2 regions of the Paenibacillus sp. FSL F4-0122 genome follow, and region 1 is predicted to be linked to the other one. Evidence: riboswitches for the same ligand, from Rfam matches in the RefSeq annotation. Region 1 holds a riboswitch; the other holds the start of a gene.
What was found. A riboswitch is a leader RNA that binds a small molecule or an ion and turns the genes downstream of it on or off. The one in region 1 is predicted to bind cyclic di-AMP.
Positions count from the first base shown of each region.

Region 2: another riboswitch for cyclic di-AMP. It lies ahead of MHH49_RS14495 (alpha/beta fold hydrolase); the one in region 1 lies ahead of MHH49_RS14940 (TrkH family potassium uptake protein).

Region 1 is NZ_JBBODI010000001.1:3,451,904-3,460,062, reverse strand. It holds gene sdhA (succinate dehydrogenase flavoprotein subunit) at 1-477, opposite strand, end outside; gene MHH49_RS14955 (succinate dehydrogenase cytochrome b558 subunit) at 523-1,188, opposite strand; gene MHH49_RS14950 (LysR family transcriptional regulator) at 1,593-2,495, shown strand; gene MHH49_RS14945 (potassium channel family protein) at 3,019-3,690, opposite strand; gene MHH49_RS14940 (TrkH family potassium uptake protein) at 3,704-5,062, opposite strand; cyclic di-AMP (ydaO/yuaA leader) riboswitch at 5,125-5,302, opposite strand; gene MHH49_RS14935 (CPBP family intramembrane glutamic endopeptidase) at 5,623-7,299, shown strand; gene uvrC (excinuclease ABC subunit UvrC) at 7,398-8,159, opposite strand, start outside.
Region 2 is NZ_JBBODI010000001.1:3,343,386-3,351,544, forward strand. It holds gene MHH49_RS14470 (glycoside hydrolase family 43 protein) at 1-48, shown strand, start outside; gene MHH49_RS14475 (endo-1,4-beta-xylanase) at 93-1,112, shown strand; gene MHH49_RS14480 (alpha-glucuronidase family glycosyl hydrolase) at 1,195-3,249, shown strand; gene MHH49_RS14485 (Nif3-like dinuclear metal center hexameric protein) at 3,274-4,068, shown strand; gene MHH49_RS14490 (hypothetical protein) at 4,153-4,326, shown strand; cyclic di-AMP (ydaO/yuaA leader) riboswitch at 4,647-4,833, shown strand; gene MHH49_RS14495 (alpha/beta fold hydrolase) at 4,939-5,748, shown strand; gene MHH49_RS14500 (exosporium glycoprotein BclB-related protein) at 7,083-8,159, opposite strand, start outside.

The sequences.
Region 1 (8,159 bases):
CTCCCAGTTCTCGCGTTTAGTTACGAGACCTTCAGATTCCCAGCGGCGCACCTGCTCATCCAACGCGTACAGCAGCTGTTGGCCTGTTGTCGCGCCGGCAAAAGCTGTACGGTGCCGCTTCGTTCCGCCGAAACGACGGAAATCGAGCAGACCTTCCGGTGTGCGGTTGAACATAACGCCCATCCGGTCCATAAGGTGAATGATACCTGGCGCAGCTTCACACATCGCCTTAACCGGCGGCTGATTCGCCAAAAAGTCACCGCCATAGACAGTGTCGTCAAAATGCTCCCAAGGGGAGTCGCCCTCACCTTTTGTATTTACCGCGCCATTGATGCCGCCTTGCGCGCATACGGAGTGTGATCTTTTTACAGGAACTAATGAGAATAAATGGACATGCGCACCAGCTTCCGCTGCCTTGATGGTAGCCATCAAGCCGGCCAGACCGCCGCCCACGATAATGATATCGGATGTTGCCATGATAGTTCACTCCTTTTATCGAAAATATCAGAAAGGATTCTTAAATTAAATGAAGGTCTTTATGGACTGGGCAATAGTTGCTGCAGTTTGAAATTCACTGTCACGGAAAGTAACCAGCGAAATCAGGAACATGAACGTTACTAAGACAAATATGCCAAGACAGAGGTAAGAAGATACCCGCTGTGCACGAGGACCGACGGTAATTCCCCAGCTGATTAAGAAAGACCAGAGACCGTTCGAGAAGTGGAAGCATGCAGCAACGATACCGATAATATACAGTGTCAGCAGAAGTGGCTGAGTCACGATATCGTGCATGAGACCGCCTAATTCTTCGTGCTCCACATTACCCACTGCCACCTGAACCCGTGTTTGGAACAAGTGCCAGACGATAAAGATAAAGGTAACAATACCTGTAATCCGTTGCAGGGTATAACGCCAGTTTCTTTCAATGTTGAAACGGTTCAAGTTCGGCTTGGATTGATACGCAATATAAAGTCCGTATACCCCATGGTACAGCAGAGGAAGCCATATACCGAACAATTCCAGGAAGAAGACGAGCGGTAAGCTGTTCAGCCATAACACGCTGTCAGTGAAACCGGAAGCGCCACCCTCTACAGCCGCAAAATTCGTCATCATGTGCTCAATGAAGAAGGCTCCAAGTGGGATAACGCCTAGCAAGGAATGAATCTTTCTGGAATAAAATCCTTTCATACAAAGTAACCCCTTTCCGATTAAAACAGCGTTTTCATTAATGGGTATTCACCGCCGGAACTACATTTGACACAGGATAACGTTGACAATCCAATGACATAATTCCTTAATTTACCGTTATCCTAGAGTTTACCGGACTTAGTTTTATTTTTCACAAAATGTGAATATCTTGTGTCACTTTTCATGTTACTCTTTTTTCGCTTATAAGGGAATTGCAATCTAATTATTAAACGTTATACAATAAACGCATAAGAATAGATTTTATATGATAATAATTCTCATTTAGCGAAACAACATTTTCCGACATAACCTGATTTTCCTTATGTAATAAGAACAGTTACCCTTAAGGCTATGAATTTCATCACTACTGATCATACATCGCACTAGGAGAGGAACCTCAATATATGTTTGACGATTTAGATGTTTTTGCAGCAGTTGTGGAACATTCCAGCTTAAACCGGGCCTCACGCCAGCTCAATCTATCCCAGCCCGCCTTGTCTCGCAAAATTTCTAAACTCGAGGAACGTCTGGGGGTCGCACTGTTTAATCGTTATGGCAAACGACTGGAGTTAACCGAGGTTGGGCGTCTCACTTATTCCTATGCGCTTGAACAACGGCAGCAGCGTTCCAAGTTTCTGGAAGCCCTTTCTAAATTCAAAGAGGGGGAGCCAAGGCTTGTCACCTTGGGGGCTAGTCTTACCTCACTGCAGACCACGCTTCCGCCGCTGGTTAACGCTTATATGGACAAATATCCGACCGCAGAGCTGAAGCTGATTACAGGCCGAACGCATGAGATCGTATCCTCAGTTAGTGAGGGGAAATCAGATGTAGGTCTGATCGCTTCCTCTATTCAAGAACCTGGGTTACGCTGCATTTCTCTGTTTGAGGATCAATTGCGACTGGTCGTCTCAGAGCAGCATCCTTTAAATTTATCTTCCAAGCTAACCATGGATAATCTATCCCGGCTGCCTATGATTCTCTTCTCAAAGGGGACCTGGTACCGGCGCCTGACGGACGATCTATTCCAGCGCTGCGGGATTGATCCCGATGTGCGCATGGAGATTGACTCCTTCGAAGCCATCGTGCGGCTGCTTCCGACTGTCAAAGCGGCTGCGTTGCTGCCAAAGTCTTATCTGCGTCCAGAGCTGCTGAACGGCGGCGGACTGGTGTCCTTACATATCAAGGAGCTGGAGCAGACTCAACGGACCACCTGCCTGATTTACCGTGACGATGGAAGCATGAGCACGGCGGCTCGCAGTCTGGTGCAAGTAACCGAAGAGATGTTTCTGACAGAACGTGAGCAGTAAAGCCGGACCAAATGAATCAAGGGGCGCACCTATTGATCTCCAAATGAGGCAATAAGTGAAGCACTTATCGAAAGATTAGGGGATTTATCCCTAAAATTCAGAGATTTTTGTTCAGAAGACTTATAATTAGGGAAAACTTCCCTAATTTTTGGCCGATTCAGTAGCTAATAAGGAATCCCTCTAATTATTAGGGAGAAATTCCCTAATTTCGTTTATTTAGAGCGAATAGCGGCTGTTTTCAGGGAAGTTTTCTCTAATTAGTTCACACCCACTCTGTACATCGTACAAACAAAGAACGCATCTCGCCCATAGTCCACTGTCACAGATACCACAAATCATCTACTACAGCCGTACGAATATCACACCTAGTAACTCGCCCACCACACACCCCAATAGCACAGATCACTACGCGTGATCTATAGTCATATGGCATAGTAAAATCCATTACTTTTCCTACTCTTTACTCCATAAAAAAGAAGCTGCCCCCAAGTAGAATTCACTACTTTTGAGTCAGCTTCTTTTACTATGATTCTTGGTTCACAACTTCACTCTCAAAACGGTCAATACTTTCATTAGGACCAATGAGTACCATAACATCGCCTTCACTTAAATAATCATGGGCAGTTGGAGCGACGATTATTCCGCTTTCCCTATTTAGGGCAACAATGCTGCAGCCATATTTAGCTCTTGTATTTAAATCGGACAAGCTTCTGCCGTTCATGCAGGATGGCACGGTCAGCTCGACAATTTTATAATCCTTGGACAGTTCAATATAATCCAGCAAATTGGGCGTCACCAGCTGGTGTGCCACACGAATCCCCATATCCCGCTCCGGAAAAATAACCCGATCAACCCCCAGCCGCGACAGTGCGCGGCCATGAAGGATGGAGATTGCCTTAGCCACCACTTGCTTGACTCCAATCTCCTTTAACAAAATGGCCGCCAGAATGCTTCTCTCCATATTGTCACCAATCGCAACAATCCCACAATCAAAGTTCCGTACACCAAGCGAGCGCATAATTCCCTCATCTGTAGCATCTGCTACTACCGTATGCGTCAGCTGATCGCTCATTTCCTCCACGCGTTCTTCATGGTGGTCAATGCCGAGCACCTCGTAGCCCATTTCCATCAGCTCAAGCGCCAGGCTTGAACCGAAGCGACCTAAGCCGATTACTACAAATTGCTGTGCTTTCATTTCTAATTAACTCCTATCCAATAATTATTTTACCTTCAGGATACTTATACAGTGGTTTACCCTGTTTGGGACCGAGTGCATACGCCAAGGTTAGTGGACCTAGCCGACCTGCAAACATCGTCAGACAGAGTAGAATCTTACCGATCGCTGACAGTTCCGGAGTTAGCCCCATAGTCAGTCCTACCGTAGCAAAGGCGGAGGTCGTCTCAAACAAGATTGCCAAGAAATTACTGTCTTCAGTTGTGGAGAGTATCATCGACACAGAGGCGATTAACAACAAAGCCAGCAGTGTGATCGTTAATGCCTTGTAGATGCGCTCTTGAGCCAGCCGATAACGGAACAACACAACATCTTCCCGTCCACGCAGCATAGCAATAACAGCACCAATCATCATCGTAAAGGTTGTTGTCTTGATCCCGCCGCCCGTTGAGCCTGGAGAAGCACCAATAAACATAAGAATCACTATAAAAAATTGTGTAGCCTGCCGAAGTCCAGCAATATCAACTGTGTTCGCGCCAGCCGTACGGGGAGACACGGATTGAAAGAAGGCTGATAATATTTTACCGCCAAAATTCAGTGAACCTAGGGTACGAGTGTTAGTAAACTCGAATATAAAAATAACCAGAGCTCCGATCAGAATCAGCCCTGTGCTGGTGGACAGGACAACTTTACTATGTAGAGACAGCCTGCGGGTTACCCGAAACTCCACCAGATCTGACATTACAATAAAACCAATCCCGCCGGAGACAATCAGAAACATCACAATAATATTCACAAGCGGATCATATACATAATCAGTTAAACTGCGAAAATCCCCAAAAATATCGAACCCCGCATTATTAAACATAGACACCGCATGAAATATGCCAAAATAAATCGCTTTTCCCAGTGGCATATCAAAAGCCCAGCGAATAGACAGCAGCAAAGCGGCACAGCCTTCTATGACAAGAGAATATATAAGGACTCTCCGGATCAGTCGCACAATTCCTTCCATAGAGCCGTGATTCATGGCTTCCTGTAGGATTAGCCTGTCCCGCAAAGAAATTTTACGCTTTAACACCAGTGAAAATAGAGTGGCCATGGTCATAAAACCTAAGCCGCCGATCTGGATCAGGATCATAATTACGGTTTTCCCAAAAATCGTGAACGAAGTTCCGGTATCCAGCACAACAAGTCCTGTTACACAGGTTGCCGAAGTTGAAGTAAATAATGCATCAATAAATTCCACGGAATTCCCGCTTGTGCTTGAAATGGGCAACATAAGCAGCAAGGCCCCTATCAGAATAATCGATGCAAAACCAAGCACCAGTATCTGCGGCGGCGAGAGCTTCAGAAACTTAAATTCAGAAATCCTGCGAAACTGTGAAGCCACTATGCTCACCTTCTTATCAAAAATTCCAACAAAAAAAGCACTGGAAAACCAATGCTGACTTGGTTCCTGCAGTAAATTAGCCTACGAGGTTAGCTGACGGATTCGGACTGTGCAGGCTGCCCTATTCGTTCCTAGAACGAAATTCACCCCTGATGAAAGTGCCATTTATCTTGTACACTCCACTTTTCATCACTTCTTATGGTTCCCCCGTTTTCACCAGAAATTCGGCTACTATACAATTGCATACAAATTATATACGTTATTTAGTGAATTCACAAAGACACAATTAATGCTCATTCACATGAAAAAATGCGGTTTAAAGAGACTGCATCAAATGGAGTACCTTTTCTCATCACTTTTCCGTGTTTTCCCTGCAATTACACCGATTCTCACCATTCGTACACAAATGAACACGATAAAATTCATGGTATAAATTCACATGACTATTCTATACTATCTCTATTACCCATAAAAAGAACATATAATGTTTTTTGTAACCAGCCAGGCACTAATACTATAATGGAACATAACATTGTCAGTACATAACAAGGAGGCGTTACATGAATCCCGTCGGCCAGCCCCTACAGCAACGTGCCCTCTCCAAGAGGCTCATCATCTCGGGCATTATCGGTCTTATTCTATTTATTATGTTTCAGATTTCCCCTTCGCTGCTAAGCAGCTCTACAGGGGAAGATACCACCGTTATTAGCAAGGCAGAAGCCCGTGACCAAGCCGTATTATTCGCAGAACAAAAGCTCAATTACACCGAAGCACCAAACGATCAATGGAATGTACTTTACGAGACGGACTCTTCCTTTTATGGTTATATGTCTCGCGAGAAGCTTGTGGAGGACTACACCAAGAAAAAATTGGATCAAAAATATCCTTTTGATGTCTTTCGTGCAACGCTTACTCCGTCAGCGGATCAAGAGCCGCAAATCATCGTTGACCTCAATATGTATACCGGCGAGATTGTCGCTTTCTCAAAGGCTGCAAAAGTTGCCTCCGAAGAGGGGTCTGGCATTGCTTCCGTTGGTGCAAAAGAGGACAAGGGAGCTGACCTCACTCTAGCGCAGAAGGAGAATCTTGCTCGTCCTTGGCTTCAGGAATGGGAAGTAAATCCTGCCAAGCTACAAATTGAATCGAATACAGGAAGCCATGGGCTGGTGTATACGGATAGCACTGTTCAGGTCGGCGAATCCTTATTGCACTATTATTTTGATTTCAGTGGAGAGCAGGTCTCCAGCTTTAATGCCGGATTCACTGCACCGGCTTGGCATACCTCCTACGTACAAGGACAGACCTCTTTAGCGGAAAAGCTGACATTATTCGGTTACGGTATACCCACACTGATTTTAGGAATTCTGGCACTCGTCTACAGTATTCTTAGAAGAGAGCATACTTCCTTTAAACGTGGGGTATTCCTAAGCTCAGCCTATTTTGTAATCATGATGATCAGCACCTATAATATGCTGCCTGAATCAACAGGCGAAGGGCTAGAAGCACAGATTACCTCTGTCATTATGTTTATCATTTATGCTTTATACAGCCTGCTGATGTCCTCCTTGCTTTACTTCTCTTTAGTGGGCGGCAATGGCCTATGGCGAAAAGAGGGAGGCATGAACCCTTGGCCCCGCGCCAAAGAGCCCGGCTATGGACAATATGTGTTGGATAGTATCCGGGCTGGATACATGTGGGCTTTCGTTCTGCTAGGGGTGCAGACGGTTATGTTCATCATATTATCGTTTACCTTGCACAATTGGTCTACTACAGACGCCACCCAGTCTCCTTATAACATGAGATATGCTTGGCTTCTGCCTATCGTCGCATGGCTCGCTGGTTTATCTGAGGAAGCCATTTATCGCTTTTTCGGAATCCCTATGCTGAAAAAGGTGTTCCGGAACACTTTCGTCGCTTGCTTGATCACCACGCTGGTTTGGGCGTTTGGCCATACGTTATATCCGATCTATCCCATCAGCTCCCGTCCGATTGAGCTGACCGTAATCGGGCTGCTGTTCAGTTATATTTTCCTTCGTTACGGATTTATTGCTGTCATGTTCAGCCACGTCGTGTTTGACAGCATCCTGATGGGCGCTACGCTGATCTTTATGAAGGAGAGCGTAAATGTAGGCGCGGGTATCTTCGCGATTATTATGCCGTTCATAGTCGCTTACATCGTCTATCGATTTAATCCACCACAGAAACCTAAGCCGGTGGAGCCTTCTTCTTTGATTTAAGAAAATAAAATAGTGTACATCCTATAACCAAATTAAAAAAAGGGCATCATAGCAGCTTTAGTCGCTGCTGTGATACCCTTTTTCTTTTGTCATCATTGCTATGAGGTTGGCTCTTCGTCCTTGAGCGCATCAAGAATTTGTCTTGCCAGCTTTTCTCCAATAGAAAGTGTACGGAAATCATCCACGGAGGCTTCTTTAATTTTCTTAAGCGATCCGAAATGCTTAAGCAACGCTTTACGGCGCTTCTCACCTATACCAGGTATAGAATCCAGCTTGGAGGTAACCATGGACTTCCCGCGCTGTTCACGGTGGAAGGTGATCGCGAACCTATGGACCTCATCCTGAATCCGTTGCAAAAGGTAAAATTCCTGACTGTCCCGGGCTAGCGCGACAGGTTCTGGCGGATCTCCAACCAAAAGCTGAGCCGTCTTATGCTTATCATCCTTAACAAGGCCGCAGACCGGAATGAATAATCCCAGCTCATTCTCCAGAATATCAATAGCAGAGGAGATTTGCCCTTTCCCGCCATCGACCACGATAAGATCCGGTATCGGAAGATTCTCCTTCAATACCCGTTCATATCGCCGCCGAATGACCTCGCGCATCGTTCCATAATCATCCGCACCCACTACCGTACGAACCTTATATTTACGATACTCTTTTCGTGCAGGCTTGCCATCAATGAAGACAACCATCGCTGAGACCGGGTTAGTCCCCTGAATGTTCGAGTTATCGAACGCCTCAATGCGGCTCAAGCGTTCAAGACCCAAGCTCTCACCTAAGCTGATCGCTGCTCCAGAGGTACGCTCTTCATCCCGTTCAATCAGCCGGAATTTCTCGTCGATAGCCACTCTTGCATT
Region 2 (8,159 bases), 110 kb from region 1:
GTGGCTGAGGTGCCTGCCTACTTCGATTGGTTCGATTATCAGTCTTAATTATTCGAATACTGATATAAATGCGTTTGTCAGGAGGGAACTTGTTGAGACAAGCTAGTGATTACACAGAACCTGCTCTAAAAACAATATTTGCTGAGGATTTCAAAATTGGCGCAGCCGTTAACCCGTTGACGATACAATCACAGGAGCATTTGCTCGCCTATCATTTCAATAGCATTACCGCTGAAAATGAGATGAAGTTTGAAAGTCTGCATCCGCTTGAAGACATTTATAACTTTAAACTAGCAGATCAGTTGGTTGCCTTCGCCCGAAAACATCATATGGCTATGCGTGGGCATACTTTAGTCTGGCATAACCAGACTACGGACTGGTTGTTTGAGGATAAGATGGGCGGGCGTGTAAGCAAAGAGACATTGCTTGCACGGCTCAAATCACATATTCAGACCGTGGTTGGGCGTTACAAGGAAGATATCTATGCTTGGGATGTTGTAAATGAAGTTATTGCAGATGAAGGAGAAGAACTTCTTCGCCAGTCAAAGTGGCTGGATATTGTCGGACCGGAGTTTATCGGCAAAGCGTTTGAATTCGCTCATGAAGCCGATCCAAAGGCTTTGTTATTCTACAACGACTATAACGAGTCTAATCCCCTTAAGCGCGACAAAATCTATAAAATGGTGAAGTCGCTGCTGGAACAGGAAGTACCGATCCATGGCGTCGGATTGCAAGCGCACTGGAATCTATACGATCCGGACTTAGATGAAATACGTGCTGCTATTGAGAAGTATGCATCTTTAGGGCTTCAGCTCCAATTGACAGAGCTGGATGTGTCCATGTTCCGTTTCGATGACAAACGAATGGATTTAAAGGTTGCACCTGCCGAACTGCTCGAGCTGCAGGCAGAGCGGTATGAAGCGATGTTTGCTCTGTTGAAAGAATACCGCGACGTGATTAGCTCAGTCACTTTCTGGGGAGCAGCGGATGACTATACATGGCTGGACGGCTTCCCTGTTCGGGGACGGAAAAATTGGCCATTTCTATTCGATGAGCAGCATAATCCTAAGCCGGCTTATCACCAATTGCTTAACGCTGTCACCAAATCATAGAGCGGGTAACCTGCTCAAGCTTGCGAATTATGAACCCGTCCTTTTCAATCCAGGGCGGGTTATTTATACGGGAGGATTAAACATGACAAATACCGCTTATGAGGCTTGGCTCAACTATGGCCAGCTGAAATCAGGATCTCTATACAATCAATATACAAATTGGTGTGGTGAGCTGGTTGTAACGGAGGACAACGAGACGATTCAGGCGGCAGCCGCGGAATACATACAGGGGATGGCCTCTATGCTGGGCAAAGCGCCACTGCTCACAGCGCAACCAGAAGGACCGTGTATCGTTATAGGAACCTTCCAAGGGGGGAATCCGTTAATTGGTAGAGTATTCGCAGGAGAGCGAACCGATTCACTGGGTGCTGAAGGTTTCCTTATACGTACAAACGCTACTGAGCAATGTATCGCTGTTGGTGCTTCAACGCCTGTTGGAATATTGTATGGCGTATTCCATCTGTTACGGCTGATAGGAACAGAAAGCGAGATAGACGCTCTGAATTTGTCTATGAGTCCGGTGAACGGCCTGCGAATGATTAATCACTGGGATAATTTTGATGGCAGTATTGAACGTGGCTATGCTGGACGGTCCTTTTTTTACGAGTCCAATCAATTTCTTAACGATACAAAGCGGCTGCGTGATTATGCCAGATTGATGTCCTCTGTGGGGATCAACGCGATCTCGATTAACAATGTGAATGTTCATGAGCTTGAATCTCTATTTATAACGGAGCAATATTTGCCTGATATCGCGTTAATTGCAGGAATATTCCGCGTATACGGAATTAAGCTATTCCTCAGTGCTAACTTCGCCTGCCCGATACAGATCGGAGCATTGGAGACAGCTGATCCACTGGACCCAGCGGTGCGGCAATGGTGGAAAGATAAGGCTAGTGAGGTTTATCGGGCGATACCTGATTTTGGCGGGTTTGTGGTCAAAGCGGATTCAGAAAATCGACCGGGGCCATTCACTTACGGGCGTGACCATGCCGATGGCGCTAATATGCTGGGAGAAGCACTGGATCCGTTTGGCGGAATCGTGATTTGGCGTTGTTTCGTATATAACTGCAAGCAGGATTGGCGTGACCGTAAGACAGATCGGGCCAGAGCGGCATATGATCATTTCAAACCATTGGATGGCCGGTTTAATGATAATGTAGTGCTGCAAATCAAGAATGGACCGATGGATTTTCAAGTTAGAGAACCGGTATCTCCGCTGTTTGGCGCACTGGAACATACCAATCATCTGATGGAGTTTCAGATTGCTCAAGAATATACGGGGCAGCAGCGGCATCTCTGTTATCTTGTTCCACAGTGGAAAGAAGTCCTTGATTTCAATACTTATGCCAAAGGGCAAACTACGCTTGTGAAACATATTGTGGACGGATCGGTGTGGGGAAATAAGTATAATGGTGTGGCTGCTGTAACTAATGTTGGAGATGACATGAACTGGACGGGGCATGGGTTAGCTCAAGCTAATCTGTATGGATATGGAAGATTAATTTGGAATCCGGAGCTGACGGCAAAAGAAATAGCTGAGGAATGGATTCGGCTTACCTTTGGCACTGATGAAGGTCTAGTGGCTGCTATTCGCGGGATGTTGATGGACTCATGGAGGATTTACGAATCTTACACAGCTCCATTAGGTGTGGGTTGGATGGTTAATCCGGATCATCATTATGGGCCGAATGTGGATGGGTATGAATACGCCAAGTGGGGAACGTACCATTATGCGGATCATAAAGGCATTGGTGTGGATCGTTCAGTCAAATCGGGAACGGGTTATAGTGGACAGTATATGGGTCTTAATGCATCAAACTATGAGAATCTAGCGTCTTGTCCAGAAGAGCTGTTGCTGTTCTTTCATCATGTTCCATACACGCATGTTCTGCAATCGGGGCAAACGGTTATACAACATATTTACGATACTCATTTCGAGGGGGCAGAGCAGGCTGCACAGCTTCTAGCGACATGGGAATCACTTGAAGGCAGCGTGGATAGTGGATTGTATATGCAAGTGAAGCAACGTCTTGAAGAGCAAGCAGAGCATGCGCAGGAATGGAGAGATCGGATCAATACGTATTTTTACCGCAAGAGCGGAATTGAGGATCTTAAAGGCAGAAAGATTTATTAGATTTCGAATCGAGGGATGATGATAGTGAGCCTCACGATTAGAGCGATTATGGAAGATTTAATGGGAACTGTGGAACAGGTAGAAGGCACTGTCGATATTCTGAACCCAGGGGAACCGGAAACTGAAGTCACAGGGATTATTACGGCCTTCTCTGCCACACAAAATGTTGTGGAGCAAGCAATAGCGTTAGGAGCCAATTTGCTGATCACGCATGAAGGTGTATTTTATAGCCATCATGCGGCGAGCGAGTGGTTAGAAGGTGATCCGGTTTATCATGCGAAAAAAAGTCTGATCGAACATTCCCAAATTGCTATTTTTCGTTATCATGATTATTGGCATCGGCAAAAGCCGGATGGAATTATGGTGGGTTTGCTGGGAGAACTAGATTGGTCCGCATACGTGGAAGAGCAGCAAGCAGCTGCTACGATTCTCACTATTCCTGCTATGACTGTACTGGAAGCTGCTCAGTATATTAAAAGTAAGCTAGGGATCTCTTATGTACGCGCTGCTGGTGACCTGTCTCTGTCCTGCAAACGCGTAGGGATATTAGTAGGTTACAGAGGAGGCGGGACGATGGCTATTCCGCATTTTAATGATCACAATCTTGATTTAATTATTGCTGGAGAGGGACCAGAGTGGGAGACTCCGGAATATGTGCGGGATGCAGGGCACCAAGGCAGATCTAAAGCGCTCATCATGTTAGGTCATGCGGAGAGTGAAGCGCCGGGAATGAAATATTTAGCTGAAATCTTAGCAGACAAATATCCCATGCTTCCTAGCCGGTTCATTGCTGAACAACCCATCTATCAGATGGTTTAATCTGGGGAAATAAAGAGTACGGAATAAATAAACATATTATGGAGAAAATGAAGGGAAACAGGTCACTGAGAAAGGAGTGTTTCAATGGAAATTCCTTTGGAGGCTGATGAAGTATTAAGTCGGATCAAAAAGCTGCAAAGCGACGGAAGCTCGATCAGTAAAAAACAAGTAAAGCAGAGCGATCCTGAGCTTATGAGAAGTGCGCTGTTCTTTTTTCCAAGCTGGGAGCATGCATTGAAAAACGCCGATCTTTTGTAGCCATAGTATTGTAAGAGGAAGCTAAGTGGACAGGGGAATATCTCTGATTCTGCTTAGCTTTTTTCATATCTCCAGTGAAAAGGATGGCCTTTATATAGAAAGTACTGGTGTTTTAACCTCCGTTTGGCTTGGTTCAGAGCCATTTTCTTAAATAAAACGAGTAAACAAGAGCAAAAGAAAGAGAAAATGAAGAGTATGCTCAATATGAAATGAAAAGCATTGCTTTCAACATTATTTTGACCAGAGCCCTCCTTTACAAGCAAACCTTACAAGAGTATGATTCATCTCAGAACTGACAATTATCTTAAATTTACAATTACATAAGCAATCCGCTTAATTTCCGTTTCTGGAAAGCGGGGGAACCAACAACTGGCAGCCGATGTGAGAGTCGGCACTGGTTATGGGGTGAATCCTGTTCCGGGTGCATAACATGCATCCCTGCAGGTAGGGCAACTCTCACTGCCCGAATCCGACAGCTAACCTCGTAAGCGTATGGAGAGAGGATGAATGGCGTGTTTAGTGATGAATAGCCACAGAGAATCCCTCTGTGGTTTTTTGCTGCGTTTTTAAGCAGATATAGTCGTAGAATTTATTATGAAAGAGGTGTTACCTTTGCCTATCGCTAAACTGAACGGAACTTCGCTCTATTATGAAATCAATGGAACTGGCACTCCGGTTGTGTTTATCCATGGACATGGATTAACACACAGTATGTTCAAACCACAGCTGGAGTATTTTTCCGATAAATATAAAGTGATTTTGTGCGATTTACGGGGGAATGGTAAGTCTGGTAAACTGCTGGAGGCCCCACATGAGATTATTGAGACGCAATGTCTGGATCTGATTATGCTGTTGAATGACCTAGGTATTCGTGAAGCAGTTTTTGTAGGAATCGCCTATGGTGGCTTAGTCGTTCAGCATATTGCCAAACAATATCCTGAGCGTGTAAAAGCCATTGTGGTCGCAGACAGCTTCTGTAGGACTCATGGATCAACAATTGTAGGGAAAATACAAACTATGGCAGCATATTGCAGTTTGCTAATGTATTATCTCCCAAGCGAGCTGGTGTTGCCTTCGATTCGGATGATGTACCGAGAGCGCTGGAGTCTGGCCTACAATGAGATTAGAAGAGGGCTGCTGGACAAACGTCCCCGGGAGCTTTATCGGCAAAGGCTGGCTACGAGCCATGTTGATTACACCAGATGCTTAAAGGCTTTTAAACGTCCTGCTTTATGTATTGTAGGGGACTTTAATGAATTTGGAGTGAATTGTATGAAGGAAATGGTGTCCCAGCTGCCACATGCGCAGTTGGCGATTATTCCGAACGCATTAGATCCAAGTAATCTGTGCCAGCCGGAGCAATTCAATGCGATTCTTCAACGTTTCTTAGAGAAGCAGCAGGGCAGTCAGCAGATTAGCTGATCTATAGGGAGACCTTTACAAGCGAAGCGTTTAAGTGGAAAAGGGCGTCCCATAGCCAGGGGGAATGAGCTGGCTATGGGACGTCTTTCTGGGTAGAACTTTAGGGAAATTCTCCCTAAAGTGAAGGTGATTATGGCTTCTAGCACGTGAATTAGGGAAATTCTCCCTAAAGTGATAGAAAGCATGGCTCCTAGAACGTGGATTAGGGAAATTCTCCCTAAAGTGAAGGGAATTATGGCTCCTAGAACGTGGATTAGGGAAATCCTCCCTAATAATAGGGTGTTTTTAGCCATAAATGGGTATTTGCATGAATTTTTAGGGAGGATTTCCCTAAAAACCTTATTTTAAAACGATTATCGATGAATATTAGGGAGGATTTCCCTAATATAATGGATATCTAACTAAAGGCTGGCTCATCAGTAGTGAAATCTACGAATGAGCCAGCCTTTGGTATTTTACTAACCGGTGGATGTTGAACATTTACAAGCATATTGTACCTAGAACGCCACTTAATGTCCCTACCCTACCACAGCATCAAATATAGCTCACCCGACGTGGGAAAGAACAGTAGACTCTAAGTAGTGAAGGTAAGAGTATAGAAGGGGCGTAGTAAGCGGTTCACCCGACGTGGGAAAGAACAGTAGACCCTAAGTAGTGAAGGTAAGTGTATGGAAGGGGCGTAGTAAGCAGCGCATCAGACGTGGGAGAGTACGTTAGACCCTAAGTAGTGAAGGTAATTGTATAGAGGAGGGCGTAGTAAGCAGCTCATCCGACGTGGGAGAGAATGGTAGACCTAAGCAGCTCATCCGACGTGGGAGAGTACGGTAGACCCTAAGTAGTGAAGGTAAGTGTATAGAAGGGGCGTAGTAAGCTGCTGACCCGACGTGGGAAAGAAACAGTAGACCCTAAGTAGTGATTGTAAGTGTATAGAAGGAGGTGTAGTAAGCAGCGTATCTGCAGCTCCTGATCGAGACCAAAGGAAAGGAAGGTTTCGGTAATAGGGATTCAGCCTCCGGACATGAGTAGGAGAGAAGAAGAGCGGGGAGTGGCATTGACAGACTATCGGACTCAAGCGCTCTTATTTGCAACATTTTCCTATTTTTGAGTTGATATTGGACCCCATAGGCGTTATTTGTACAAAATAGACGCTATTGAGCACCATTTCTGCCCAATAGCGCCTCTCAGGTCCGATGATCTCTCTAAACAGGGATAAATTAACGAATAGCGGCAGTTGAGTCCGAAAGATCAAGTAAGTGTACCGTATATTACCAAAAAAGCATCTATCACTCCTTAGAAGGAATGGCAGATGCCTTTTTTTGAATTTGTTTTAATGATTATACAATCGTAAAGCCAGCACTTGCATAACCAGTGACTGTATTTACAAGGGTGAGGCCTGTAGCAGTGGCTGAGAATACCATAAGCAGACGTGTCTGTGGTGTTACAGCAAAATTGATATCATTTGTAATTCCATTGACAAAAGTTCCTAGATTAATAGTACCTGTGATAGGTGGGAGCGCTACTAATGCCCCTGGAATAGCAGTAAATGTGTTATTTGGTGTGGCCGATTGGTACAACTGTGCTGTTACATTTATTGTAGTACCAAGCAGCGATAAAGCTATGGTATTACTGAAATAAGCAGCAAGGGATGTTATCACTCCTGCACGAGGAGTCGAGAATGCAAAGTTGATAAGCGGTCCAAGGAGAGTACCTGTTAAATCAATATTACCGCCAACAAGAGAAATGCCTGTGGCTGAACTTCCGAAGCCTACAAGGCTTGTTGTTCCAACCAAACCACCTAAAACCGTGGTCATAATAATAGGTCCTCCGGATGCCAGTGGAATAATTGCACCGTTACCGGTTGCACCAGTGACTCCGGTAATGCCAGTAGCTCCAACCGCGCCGGGATCACCCGTTGCACCCGTAGCTCCGGCAACGCCGACCGCACCGGGATCACCAGTCGCACCCGTTGCACCCGTAGCTCCGGCAACGCCGACCGCGCCGGGATCACCAGTCGCACCCGTTGCACCCGTAGCTCCGGCAACGCCGACCGCGCCGGGATCACCAGTCGCGCCCGTTGCACCAGCAGGGCCTGCCAAGCCTGCAGCGCCAGTCGAGCCAGTCGCTCCAGTTGCTCCTACGCCTGGACCTGCTGGTCCTTGCGCACCTGTTGGCCCTTGAATCCCCTGCACACCCTGTGGTCCTTGAGGTCCCATCGCGCCACCAGCGATTAACAAGTAATCTGGTGAACTCCCGGGTATTCCAGTAGGTCCAGAAACGGTAGCAATATAGGTGCTGCCATTGAAGGTTACTACTTGACCTGCTGGATAAGTAGGACTTTGTGCAGGATTAAAGATTACAATCCCTTGCAGCCCTACCCCTTGCGGCCCCTGAGGTCCTTGAAGTCCCGGTGT